Linked DNA regions of Thermoplasma volcanium GSS1. The main gene of each other region encodes a partner of the protein of the gene in region 4 in a complex. Links are inferred from orthologs where the notes say so. Each region holds a gene or a part of one and is shown on either strand. Other genes may lie near its edges.

Region 1 (3,034 bases), 370 kb from region 4 along the record:
GTATGGTTGTTACTGTCGAACCCGGCGTATACGTTCCTGGCGTAGGTGGAGTAAGAATCGAAGACGACGTTGTAGTTAAGAAAGATGGATTCGAAAAGATAACTTCTGCACCAACATACGAACTAATTGAGGTTTCATGAGATTCCCACCTCTTTTATTCTTCCAGGATTCCGAGGCCGTGAAGAGAATAGCAAATTCTGTTAGAGGGACAAAGGACGACGATGCTGAGATCAAAGATCATTCCATGCGATTTATCCGAAATGCCATATCTGGCGACCAGCAGAAAGAAATTCTCAACGTGGATATGCTGAGGTATATAGCATGGGTTTTAGTAGCATTAAATGAAAACATAGTGACCGCTAGAACAGTGATAAGAGAGCGGGATGCCGTTGAAGATGCTTTAAAAAATCAGCAGCCTGAAGATATTGAAAATTTCGCAGATGACCTAAAAATAAACATGAAATATAACCGGGATCTTGAAAGATTCGAAATTGGCGTATTCGACTTTGTAAAATATGCAAGTAGAGTGACTGGATCCCAGTACAGGCTCTCAAATCAAAGTGTAATAAAAGGCATAGTATATTGCCAGAAAGATGTGGCAATTAAGATTCTAAGAGAATCTTTTGTTTCGAATATGTTTAAGGTAATTGATTCTATAGATCAAACAACCGCATCGCCCGTCTTGTCCGATCAAACTGATTCAATAAATGAGCTTCGTGAGTTTTACAAAAAATCCGTTTATGCAAAGCTCACTATCGGCAGAGGCAATACAAAAGCGTTTCCTCCGTGCATGAAAGAGATAATAAGGAATCTTCATGAAGGCATAAACGTACCGCATATGGGAAGGCTAGCTATTGCAAGTTTCCTACATAAAGTTGGCTATACAGAAGATGAGATAGTTGAATATTTCAGGAATGCGCCTGACTTCGATGAATCTATAACAAGATACCAAATAAAGCACCTATCGGGGGAAATTTCCGGAGTAGAGTATTCCCCCCCAAAATGTGAGACGATGCGATCAAACCATCTCTGTTTTATGGATGATGACAAACTATGCCATCAGGATTGGATGAAGCATCCGCTGACCTATTACGAAGTCAAAAGCAGGAGACTAGGATAATTTCTTCTCTATCAGTTTGAGTATGCTGGTTTTCTTCAAATTAGAATCTAACACATACATCTTACTGGGTTGCCATGGAACTCTCGGATATCTACATTCTCTAACTTCGTAGGATATACGTGCCTCCTCCAGAATAGATCTGAGCCTTTCCTCGGTAAAATTCTGCAATATCTTTTTTGGAAGGCGCCTCCCTTTGGATCTTGGGAGGTCCTTGTTAAAATACTGGAGGTACAAGGCACAGCGCATCGATCATCAGTTTAAGAGTTTTGCGTTTATTACGCCATCCTGCCCTGGACGTGAAGTAACAATAGCTTCTCCGATTTCTGTCGATATTATTGTTCCCTTATTTATTATATTCCTCTGGACGTAATGGCTGTTTGCAGGATTTTCTTTTACCGTTATTATCTTTACTTTCTTTATCTTCTTTTCGTGGATATCGTACACATTCGCTGTATCTGCTGTGAAGAGGATGGCTTTAGAATTTCCTCCCATCGTCCTTATTACCTTCCTCTCAACTTTTGTCCCAAGCTTCGTGAGCGTTGGCTCCCTCCCGAGCTCAAATCTTCTCTTTTTCTTAGCCTGCTTTAGGTTACCTCCAGTCGGTTTCTTTCCTGATTTACCTTGAAATATAGTCATAGATCCACCTTTTTCCCTTATCTCATACCCTATTATTATAGTTATTCATAGATATCAATAAATTGATATCTAATTATCGATATCCTTTTAAACTTGCTATACATACAAGGTTATGAAAATTGCAGTTGCTGTATCGGATAATAAGGTCGGCGGCCCTGGGGAATCTCAGTATGTTTACATATACGATGTAAAGGACGGCAATGCTGATCTGCTAGAAAAATATGAGAATCCGGCTATGCACGCATACAGAGCTAAAGGCTTGCAAATGTTGGCTTCCGCAATAAGTAGAGGTGTAGATGCCATAATACTAAGCGAACTTGGACGGCCAGGATACAGCTATTTGAAGGACCGCATCAAGGTTTACATAACTCCAGAAGTAGAAGTCGAACGAGCTATTAAGGATGTGATAAATGGGCGTATACCAGTAGCTACTGCGCCTACGCATGAGCACGGCATGCATGAGCATCAGTGATCAAGAATAATAGCAGAATTTCTCTTTTCCAATATTCTTGCTATGTCCTCAGAAAGGTATACAAGATCATTAGCGTGTAAAATATAATTCCTATCAGCTTGTGCTATAGGTGGCAAATCCTGCGTTATCATAACTAACACATCCTTTTTCTCTATTTCTTTCTTTTCGGTTTGTGCCTGATCCTTAATGGGTTTCTCTTGTGAGGTAGGGTTGCTTGGTTCACTAATAACCATCGGCTTCTCAACTTCAGTAGTAGTGGTCTGATCCTGGTTTTCTTCTACAGCTATATCCTTTAACGTTGGTAGGAAGCTATCATATTCGCTCATTATTAAGTTGTGTATCTTCTCTATGAACCCTCTTTCCTCTTCAGTCAGGACAGATATTATCTCGCTGTTTATATCATATATAGCCTTCGATACTATCTTTTCGTATCTTCTTTGAAAAAATGACCTAAAATCAGACTTTATGGTCTCTATAAGCCTCGTAGTCTTCATGTACTCTTGTATATCCTGCTTCTTAAGTTGCTGATCTGCCTCTACTTGAAGCTCTTTTATGACTTCTCGTACCCTGCGATATAACGCCTGATCTATTGCCATTATTTTCCTATGGCTTTGCTCCGCGTACATCGCACTTCTGAGATCGGATATGAGCCTCTCAATATCTGCAACCTTTATCCTAATCACCCACTAATATACCAATAGTGCATTCTATACGTAAATGGTAATGCTGTAATAGACTCTTTATGATCTAGGTTTTCATCTTATACATAATTTCTAACAATATATTTCTTCCCCTCGATTACCAAA
Region 2 (2,828 bases), 160 kb from region 4 along the record:
CCAGATTTTACCGATACTTTAAAGAAGTCCTTGAGAAACTCTAATTCATCATCGTCAGTTTCAGGGTTTACGAGCATGCCCTTGGAGGTCAGAACAGACGCGCTGCCTACGGTCAATATGTTCCCTATTGAAGTTCTAATTGTTTCAACGCCTAATGTATCTTCTATTTCTTTTCTGGCCTTATTGCTAAATGCCTTGTGTATTATTGCGCCGTGATCGTTTGCAATTATATCGTTTCCCACGGCGTTTATTTTATCTTTAAGGTATAAAACGTTTCTTCCATCTATCCCGTCCAGGCCATCTATGTTCGAACCATATGGGAGCACTATGCCATTAGAGTTAACAGCTATCATGGTTCCAATAAGTGTAGATCCGTCGATACTTATCCTCTTAATATCAACCTGGAGCACTTCCCTGAACTCATTTACAGTCTTTTCGTCGGCCATTTTTGTGATAAAAGCGACATCATCCCAAGCTTTTGCATATATACCTATAAAGCTGCTCCTCATGACTGATGTCTTCCTTATCACAACCACTCACCGGCTAAACGATTAGTAGAAAGTAAATATAAAAGAATCAAGGCAGAATAATTTCTGTCGTTCCTTCTTCTAGCTTTATTATCTTCAGGGATAATTTTGATGGAGGTTTTTCTCTCCCCTTCTTCCATATCGTCTCACTTACTTTCGGATCAATCCATATCTTACTTGTATCTACTTTGAGTTTCTTGGATACGTAATTCCTCAATATAGATATGGATGTATCCGCCCTTCTCTTCCTTGAGGAAAGCTTCGCTTCCCTAAGGGGTATATTCATTATAATTTCCTTTGAAACTTCATCATCTGGCAAATCATCACCTCATATCTTCAGGTTTCCACGTCTCCAATTTCTCCTTAGGGGGTTTTGTGTTACTTTCCTGGCAGTCCTCATCATGACCCACCCTGGAACCCTTCTGTTTTGCTTTACTTTCTTCATCAAACGAATTTTCCGGCCTAGTTCCTTATTCCTGCTCATTTACTTCTCCTCTCTATTTTTGGTTCTCTTTTATTTTCAGTAAGTTTGCTCAGTATATCTATTATATCACTCTCTTTTATTATCCTGTTTATCCTCCCCATCGAAGCAAGCTGTATAAGCTGGTTTTCAACGTTGTCTGCAAGATCCGGCCTTACTAGGCGAACGTTGTTCAAACGCTCTCTTGCAGATGGATCAAGGATCTGGCGCAGTATTTGTTGCCTCCTAGCCTTTTCAATTTCTCTTTGTTTTTCTTCCTCTTCAGCCATCTGCCTTTGCATGGCCTGACGTTGAAGTTCTTCCATCTGCCTTCTTCTTATTTTTTCTAATTCTTCATCATCACTCATTTCAATCACTTTATATGAATTTCTCATATAAAGGATCTTTCTGTGCCAGCTGTTTTATTATCTCTTTGCTGGCATTGTCCAGCAAGGACATTCCCTGTGGAGAAAGGGATCTGCCCTTCTGAGTCTTCTGAACAAGTCCTGCAGATTCTAGCTCATGAAACAGGAATCTTGTTATAGATCTGCTTCCAGAAGCCGCATGATACCGTTTCGATCCCCTATCTACTTTGCCTCCGTATTCACTACTCATCCTTGAAATTCCTAAGTATCCATTGATGTAAAGTTTACGCAGCATAGATGCTGCCCTTACATATATCCAGTCGTCTTGAAGTGGAGGCTTTTCTTTGCTTACCCCCGTTTTTACAAATTTGACCCAATTAGGCTCTTTTATCTTTTTCTCCTCTTTCAATTTCCCTGAAACATAGTTAATTAGCATATCACTTGGAACGTATTTGACACTGACCATACTATCACGAATTGAGGGTTTATTTAAAGTCTATTAATAACTCTTTCGCATCTAAGACATTTGCAAATCTTAGTTGATTTATTAATCATTTGACTTGTAAATTTATGTATGATAGTGGTATATGTATTTGTGTAGGCTTTCAAGGCCGTAAAACAGTATTTCTATCCTTCTGGTAACCTGAAGGTGCTTATGCATAAGTTTACTGATATGGTCAATTTCACGATAAATATTATGATTGAGAATTGGGGGAATAAATCAGATTACAAAGAAGGGCGATGGAAAAGGGAAGGATTACAGATTCCTTCTTAAGAATGCATTTCCATATGGGATGCTTGCATCCCAGGTAATGTATAAGGCATCATGGGAAGGCCTTCCTGCCATAGAGCTGACAAGAAAGGAAACAAGGAACACCAGCAGGATGTGCTCGGTATGTGATACTCTGGCCAGAATAGGGCATGGCAGGATCCTGAAGTGTGATTCCTGCGGTATTGAGATAGACCGTGATGTGAATGCATGCATAAACATTGCATTCAGGTATCGGACATGTCTGAAACGATCCCATAAAGGCCTGCCAGGTGAAGCTGTGAAGCAGTCAAAAGATGTGGAGCAGATGGCAGGAAGCCAAATATCAACGGATATTTGACAAAGCCGCATCTAAGCAGATTCCCGGATCTATTTTTTAAATCCGGAAGCAGTTCTTACTATATATCTACCCTCGCCTGAAATATCCTCGAGTTTTCTTCTAGATGTTTCAGGTAGAAGTACTAAAGTCATTAACATACCTAACATCGATATTCCAGCAAGTATAAGGAAAAGTTCGCCTTCCCCATAAAGTGTAAATATAATTACGTTTAGCGCGGTTCCTATGAATGCCCCAGTTTTACCCCCTGCAGAGGATATTCCAGATCCGAGTCCGCGTATTGCTGTTGGAAACATCTCTGGAGCATAAATGAAGGTAGTCACGTTTGGGCCGAACTCTGTGAAAAAATAGCTTATTCCATACACTAAAA
Region 3 (2,995 bases), 170 kb from region 4 along the record:
CAATATTACTATGACGGCAGTCCACAACATCTTATACTTGAATTCTACGTGACCCTTAGCCTTCTTAACAGCCGGCAGTTTTGCAGTTAGATTTTCAAGGCCATAAAGTTTACTTTTCTTTGGGCCTGCGTAGCTAGCAACTAGATACGTTATATAGAAAAGTGGAGCAACAAGTAACGAAGCTATCGCTAGCTTCACATAACCAAGATGGCCAAAGTACCAAAACGCCACCACAATTATGACGTAAAATATGAATATAGGAAACGCTACCGAGTTATTCCGCTGTATTTCCGACATTTTCGATCTTTGAGCCTATAGCTGAAAGCTTGCTTATTGCTTTTTCGGTTGCCTTATCTATTATTATCCTCGACTTAACACTGAAATTTCCGGAACCTAGCAGTTTGTCATATCCAGCTGCTTTTAAGTCTACCACTGTTTCACCGTTTTCTTCCCTAACGAAACCATCTGCTTTTAAATTTTCGAATATATTTTCCAGTTCACCTAGGTTTATAGGAACATCAGGAGTTGAGAGATGATGGCTTGTAAATCCCTTGCCGCCAAAGTGGAGCGGGTCATACTTTACCATCCATATCCATTTATGCTTGCCCATGCCAGCATTTCCTCTTCCTCCTTTCTTTCCTTTGCCTCTTCCAGCTTTCATTCCTCGGCCATAATGGCCACCCCTAAGTTTCTTAGTTCTCTCTCTGACCATTAAGATCTACCCCCGGTATTATCATCCTTCTAATGAGGTTGTTTATGTCTTTGCCTCTGTAACCGGCTGAGCCTCCATTGCGGTAAGAAGTCTTTATTGCTTCATAACCTTTGTAAGGAGGATTTAACCTTATCACCGGCACTACATCGTTAATTTCACTAAACTTTATCTTTCCGTCAACCAAAGCCTTTGCGAGATCCCTGTAAGATCCAAAACCAGTTACATCTTTTAACTCTTCTTCTGTAAGCTTTCTTCTTCCTTTGAACAAACACCTGTTCTTGAGCAAGACCTCCAGGGTATCGACGTCTATCTCGCCCCAAGTTACGTAATCTTTTACCTTCTGAAGCATACCTTTAGTAACTGCATCTTCCTGGAGAAGAACTAGATGATTTATCCTGTTCAGTCTTAAGAGGTGCGCAGTATCCTCTATATCTTGCTTTATACCTGTTCTACCCCTAATCCGTATGACCGCTAACATTTATAACACTCCCCGAATAAATTGGTGTCGAGAGTACGATTCCAGGATTAATCCTTACCTTTGCAGTTTCCTTTAGCGCGTTATACACAGCGAGAGCATAATTGACTGTGGTCTTTGTATGACCTGCTGCGAATCCCCACGCATCTTCAATTCCTGCCATCCTTAGTATAATCTTTGCGACGTTTCCAACTGCTAGTCCAACTCCTCTTGGCGCCGGCTTTAAAGTGATCCTTACGGATCCGGATTTTCCCTCAACCAGAAATGGAAGGGTGTGTGCTCTTCCACAACCACATTCCCAGGAACCACAGCCTCTCCTTATTTCCATTATATTGAGCTTTGCGTTTATCAGTGCCTTTCTAATGGCAGGTGCTGCCTCCTTTGATCTGCCTATGCCTAGCCCAATGTAGCCGTCTTCGTTTCCCACAACTACAGTTATCGAATAGGTCATTCTCCTACCACTGTCTGTCATCCTCTGTGCTCTTTTTATATCTATAACCTCGTCCTTAATGTTTGGCAGCAAATAATCTACTATCTCATATTCCTTCAATGGAAGTTTTGTTTTAAGCGCTTCGGATATAGTTTTTATCTGCCCAGACGCAACGAGTTTACCAAGTTGAGTTCTCGGTGTCCATTCATCACTCATGCTTTCTCCTCCAGCTTCTTAAAGTTCTTTACAGCTTCATTTAACTTAACAGGATTCTTTAAATGTGAACCGTTAAGCCTCTTCTTATCAGGAAACACGTCTTCGCCGTGTGGGATATCTACACCAGAATCCGTTATGCCTTTAAGGCACGCAGCTATCCTGCCACCCTTTCTAAATTTCTTGCGGCCTATGTCTAATACGGCTGTCTCTACACCTGCTTTTTGAGCTTCGACTCCAGCCGCATAACCTACAAGATAACAGATCTGGAGATTGTTTCCACGTAATTCTATACCATACTTAGATAGCGCCTTGTCGGTAATTGTAGCTAATATTCGATCTCCATTTACTGAGTACTCCGCTATCTGAGCTATGATGCCTTTGTTGGTGATCCTTACTATGAACCTCCTATCTTTTGATTTAAGGAGTCTAAGCCTCCTACCATAATCAGTCTTACCCAATACCTTCCTTTTGAATGCCATGCCAATCACTCTTTAAGCAAACCAGCCGACTTTATATGGGATACGAGTTGAGCCCTTGACTTTATGCTTCCACTCTTTATTATACGATAATATTTCCTATATACTGCAGGGTCTATCTTCCCATCTTTTTTAAGCTTCCTTAGTTCATCCCTCAATGCCCTTATAGTATCGATCCAGCGTTCCTTTCTCTTGTATCGCGCGTTCCTTGTACCTCTTAGAGAGCCAGGGCCGCGTCTCCTATCCTTCGAAAGCTGCTTTATCCTTTTCTTCAAACGACCGTTAGAGATGCCTTTTTTCTGCTTTATTTTGACAACATCCTGTTCAATGAGCGCTAGAATATCGGATCTTGTGGCTGCTTCATCTATCTTATCCAGTTTATTCGTATCAATATAAACCCTTGAAGTACCGACACCCTTTAAGTCGGATACTATCCTTTTAACAGTCTCTGCTCTCATTTATACCACCTAATTTAACACCTTTATATTAAGCTCAGCGCATCTCTTGGCGATCTCTTCCCTCTTCCTCGAACCAACAGAAGAGGCTATCCTTGCGGCCTGTATCTTTGGATCAATATTTTCGATATCCTTTAAGTTATATACAAGTACTTCGTAATAACCTGAAGGGTGCATTCCTCTTACCTTTGCAGGTGATCTAAACCCTGCATCCACAATTGGGGGCCTCCT
Region 4 (3,067 bases):
CATATCAATAAGTGAGGTAAAGCCACCAATATAACCTATATTCTTAAAATCTTCACGGTGAAATTTAAGCTGTCTTATGAAGCTGCTTACAAATTCCCCCTGCATTTTTCTATCTATTATACCATCTTTGACTTCGGGCATATAAACGATATCACTTCATTAAATAACTTTATTTTCATTCAAGGTAAGAATTCAGCCATCTGAAGTTATACCAGATTAGGCCTGAATGGCAGTTTTCTTCTCTTTCTGCAGTTTATCAATTACCTTCTCCTGCTCTTTCTTTTCCCTTGTGAGTTCGTCTATTATCCTCTGACCATCAGGGTCTCTGGCAGGTCTTTTATTCATTATAATATTATAATGCATTTATTATGCAAGGATCTTTCAGTTTGAAATGCGTATTCTGATGAACTTAAAAGCACTGAACTATTACCATTCGAGTAAAGATATCGATAAGGAACTGAAGACTTCTGTTTTTAGAGAATGGATTATTGCCTTTTCCGTTGTAAGCGAGAATAATTTCGTTCTATTATAAAAGGATACAGAAAATATTAAATTTGATGGTGTTGCCTAGTTCTGTTAATACTAATATAAGTGTAAACAACTTGAAATTTAAAATTTGAAGATTCGAGCATATAAATAGAATTACGGGTAAATATCTGACAGAGGAAAGATCCTTTCATTACCTTAGTAGAGGATGTGAAGCAAACGCAAGATACAATACACAAGTGTTATATATAGACAGAAAATACAGCACACACTATTACTAAAGGTAACGTATTCATCACTGCACGGTGATATTATGGGAAATGGATTGAACGCTGGCAGGAAGCTGCTTGAAAATAGGAAGAAATTTCGCTGGTCTGATAGAGATTATAAAAGAAGAGTACTTCAACTGAAGAGGAAAAGCGATCCACTAGAGGGCGCTCCACAAGCGAAAGGCATAGCAATTGAAAAGGTTGGTATTGAGGCAAAGCAGCCTAACTCCGCTATAAGAAAGTGCGTTAAGGTGCAGCTTATAAAAAATGGTAGGCAAATAACAGCATTTGCTGTAGGTGATGGTGCAATAAACTATATTGACGAACATGACGAAGTTACAGTTGAAGGAATTGGTGGAAGGATGGGAAGAAGTAAGGGAGATATACCTGGAGTGCGTTATAAAGTAGTCGCTGTTAACGGCATTTCCCTGAAAGAGCTCGTTAAAGGAAGAAAGGAGAAGACGGTGAGGTAAACATGCTGTTGCTATTTGACAAGTATGATGTTAACTCTGTCGAAGTACACGATCCAGGAATGGTGAAATACATAAATGTCAAATCAGCTCTAAACCTACATACTGGAGGCAGGTTTTCCTCCTACTATGCTGGGAAAATAAATATGAATGTTGTGGAGAGGCTCATAAATAAACTCATGAGGACAGAAAAATGGACAGGCAAGAAGTACAGCGCTTATAAGATAACCAAGGATGCCTTTGATATCATTGCAGATAAGACAAAACAAAATCCACTCCAGATACTAATAAATGCTATAGAAAACGCAGGCCCACGTGAAGAGGTTACAAGGCTGAAGTACGGCGGTATTGCAGTACCTAAATCAGTGGATGTGTCTCCATCAAGGAGAGTCGATGAAGCACTCCGTAACATTGCAACTGGAGCTACAAATGCCTCTTTCAAGAGCAAAAAGTCGATTGTTAATTGCCTTGCTGATGAAATCATGCTTGCTGCAAAGAACGATGCGTCTTCGTTTGCAATAAGCAAGAAAGAAGAGATAGAAAGAGTCGCACAGTCAGCAAGATAAATTACATTTTTTGTGTTTTATTTTAGAAAAAATTGTAAAACTGCCAAATATTAAAAATTAAGCCTTAACTCACGCCTTTTTACGTAATAGGTCGAGATCTATATTCAGAGTTGATACCAGATCATTGGCTTTTTTTGGTATCTCGCTCATGATCTCCCCCTTCTCCGTCCGGTACATCTTTATCCTGGAGAGTATGAGTAGGATATCCTTCACGCTGTATTTTCCATCTATCATGTTGAGAATCTGGAAGTGTAGATAAAGCGACAGAAGATTGAGGAACATGTATGTGAAAAGCATGTGGTCATCCCTGAGGTATGATCTATCCGCCTCTAGATCATTCTTGTACACATTGAATGCGTATTCCACATATTCTCTCTGTTTATACAGGCGATATATTCTCTCAGGTTCCTCATTTAGATCCGAAAGAAGGTAAAGCTTTCCAAAATTGATCTCGTTCTCATCATACTGCTTTCTGCTCCTTTTATTCTCTTCAATTCTGAGAAGAAAGTCCTTCTCCTCCTCAGATCGCAGAACAGGATCCTCGAATATGTACACATCATTTTCACGTTTCCAGTATTTTACAGGTTTACCGTCATAGCTGAACACACCCATGAAGTGTTCAGGTTCAGGTATGAGTGATGAGTTTCTTCTCAGTGGAATGATGTAGCTCAGGTGCCTCCTCTTCAATTTCTTAACGTTGATTGCAGAGAAGAATCCCTTATCCGCCACTATTACACACCGATCAACACCTGCCATGTCAATGGTCTTTGACATGGCGGATGCATCCCTTATTGATCCTGGAAGAATTCTAACAAAGGTAGGCATTGTCCTGGTGGATGAGAACAGCATCATCACGTTGATCTGGGGAAGATGCATGCCCTTTGAGTTATGTCCAAGTTCCAGGAATGACATGTTCTCTGATCTGGAGAATATTGCAGTGGAATCCATGAGGACATACTCACCCTTTTCAGTGAGTTTCTTCATGACACGGATGCTCTGGTCCTCAGGCAGTGAGGAGAGCATCCTTGACAGCGAATCAGGCGACATGCTCTCGTCCATGATTCTTGGCAGGTATGTCTTCTCATACAGGTAATGAACGGATTTCATTGGCAGTGGCTGTATGTTCCTCAGAATGACATAGGATATGATGCGTTTCCACATTGTGGGATATATCTCCCTTAGGACGGGGATGACTGTCCTCTCAGCTATTCCATAGAGAAGGGCAATGTTGCCGTATTCATAGTCACCTTTTATGCCTGTGATTTCTCCCTTCTTT

The links.
Region 1: TVG_RS00860 (region 4) and TVG_RS02910 share a complex: the UniProt entries of both Methanocaldococcus jannaschii proteins name them as parts of the 30S ribosomal subunit. The link is inferred for Thermoplasma volcanium GSS1 from one-to-one orthologs.
Region 2: TVG_RS00860 (region 4) and TVG_RS00035 share a complex: the UniProt entries of both Methanocaldococcus jannaschii proteins name them as parts of the 30S ribosomal subunit. The link is inferred for Thermoplasma volcanium GSS1 from one-to-one orthologs.
Region 3: TVG_RS00860 (region 4) and TVG_RS01805 share a complex: the UniProt entries of both Methanocaldococcus jannaschii proteins name them as parts of the 30S ribosomal subunit. The link is inferred for Thermoplasma volcanium GSS1 from one-to-one orthologs.

What each region holds. Positions count from the first base shown.
Region 1 is NC_002689.2:542,108-545,141, reverse strand. Bases 65-3,005 are described here. They hold TVG_RS02910 (30S ribosomal protein S8e), read right to left. Parts: upstream 1,757-3,005; coding sequence 1,373-1,756; downstream 65-1,372. Other genes in these bases: TVG_RS02900 (hypothetical protein), read right to left, coding at 2,222-2,911; TVG_RS02905 (NifB/NifX family molybdenum-iron cluster-binding protein), read left to right, coding at 1,869-2,228; TVG_RS02915 (signal recognition particle subunit SRP19/SEC65 family protein), read right to left, coding at 1,112-1,366; priL (DNA primase regulatory subunit PriL), read left to right, coding at 137-1,120; TVG_RS02925 (aminopeptidase P family protein), read left to right, coding at 65-140. In the rest of the region: more of TVG_RS02925, read left to right, coding at 1-64.
Region 2 is NC_002689.2:6,681-9,508, reverse strand. Bases 93-2,827 are described here. They hold TVG_RS00035 (30S ribosomal protein S19e), read right to left. Parts: upstream 1,819-2,827; coding sequence 1,366-1,818; downstream 93-1,365. Other genes in these bases: TVG_RS00025 (MFS transporter), read right to left, coding at 2,491-2,827; TVG_RS00030 (zinc ribbon domain-containing protein), read left to right, coding at 2,054-2,461; TVG_RS00040 (DNA-binding protein), read right to left, coding at 1,008-1,355; TVG_RS00045 (50S ribosomal protein L39e), read right to left, coding at 856-1,011; TVG_RS00050 (50S ribosomal protein L31e), read right to left, coding at 577-846. Outside these bases: more of TVG_RS00055, read right to left, coding at 1-92; more of TVG_RS00025, read right to left, coding at 2,828-2,828. UniProt on the Methanocaldococcus jannaschii protein: May be involved in maturation of the 30S ribosomal subunit.
Region 3 is NC_002689.2:340,881-343,875, reverse strand. Bases 1-2,902 are described here. They hold TVG_RS01805 (30S ribosomal protein S5), read right to left. Parts: upstream 1,834-2,902; coding sequence 1,168-1,833; downstream 1-1,167. Other genes in these bases: TVG_RS01790 (50S ribosomal protein L32e), read right to left, coding at 2,777-2,902; TVG_RS01795 (50S ribosomal protein L19e), read right to left, coding at 2,318-2,767; TVG_RS01800 (50S ribosomal protein L18), read right to left, coding at 1,830-2,312; rpmD (50S ribosomal protein L30), read right to left, coding at 693-1,190; TVG_RS01815 (uL15m family ribosomal protein), read right to left, coding at 275-712. Also shown: more of TVG_RS01790, read right to left, coding at 2,903-2,995. UniProt on the Methanocaldococcus jannaschii protein: With S4 and S12 plays an important role in translational accuracy.
Region 4 is NC_002689.2:171,593-174,659, reverse strand. Bases 37-3,010 are described here. They hold TVG_RS00860 (30S ribosomal protein S7), read left to right. Parts: upstream 37-1,230; coding sequence 1,231-1,791; downstream 1,792-3,010. Other genes in these bases: TVG_RS00855 (IS1634-like element ISTvo4 family transposase), read right to left, coding at 1,861-3,010; TVG_RS00865 (30S ribosomal protein S12), read left to right, coding at 800-1,228; TVG_RS08880 (hypothetical protein), read right to left, coding at 217-345; purM (phosphoribosylformylglycinamidine cyclo-ligase), read right to left, coding at 37-141. In the rest of the region: more of purM, read right to left, coding at 1-36; more of TVG_RS00855, read right to left, coding at 3,011-3,067. UniProt on the Methanocaldococcus jannaschii protein: One of the primary rRNA binding proteins, it binds directly to 16S rRNA where it nucleates assembly of the head domain of the 30S subunit. Is located at the subunit interface close to the decoding center.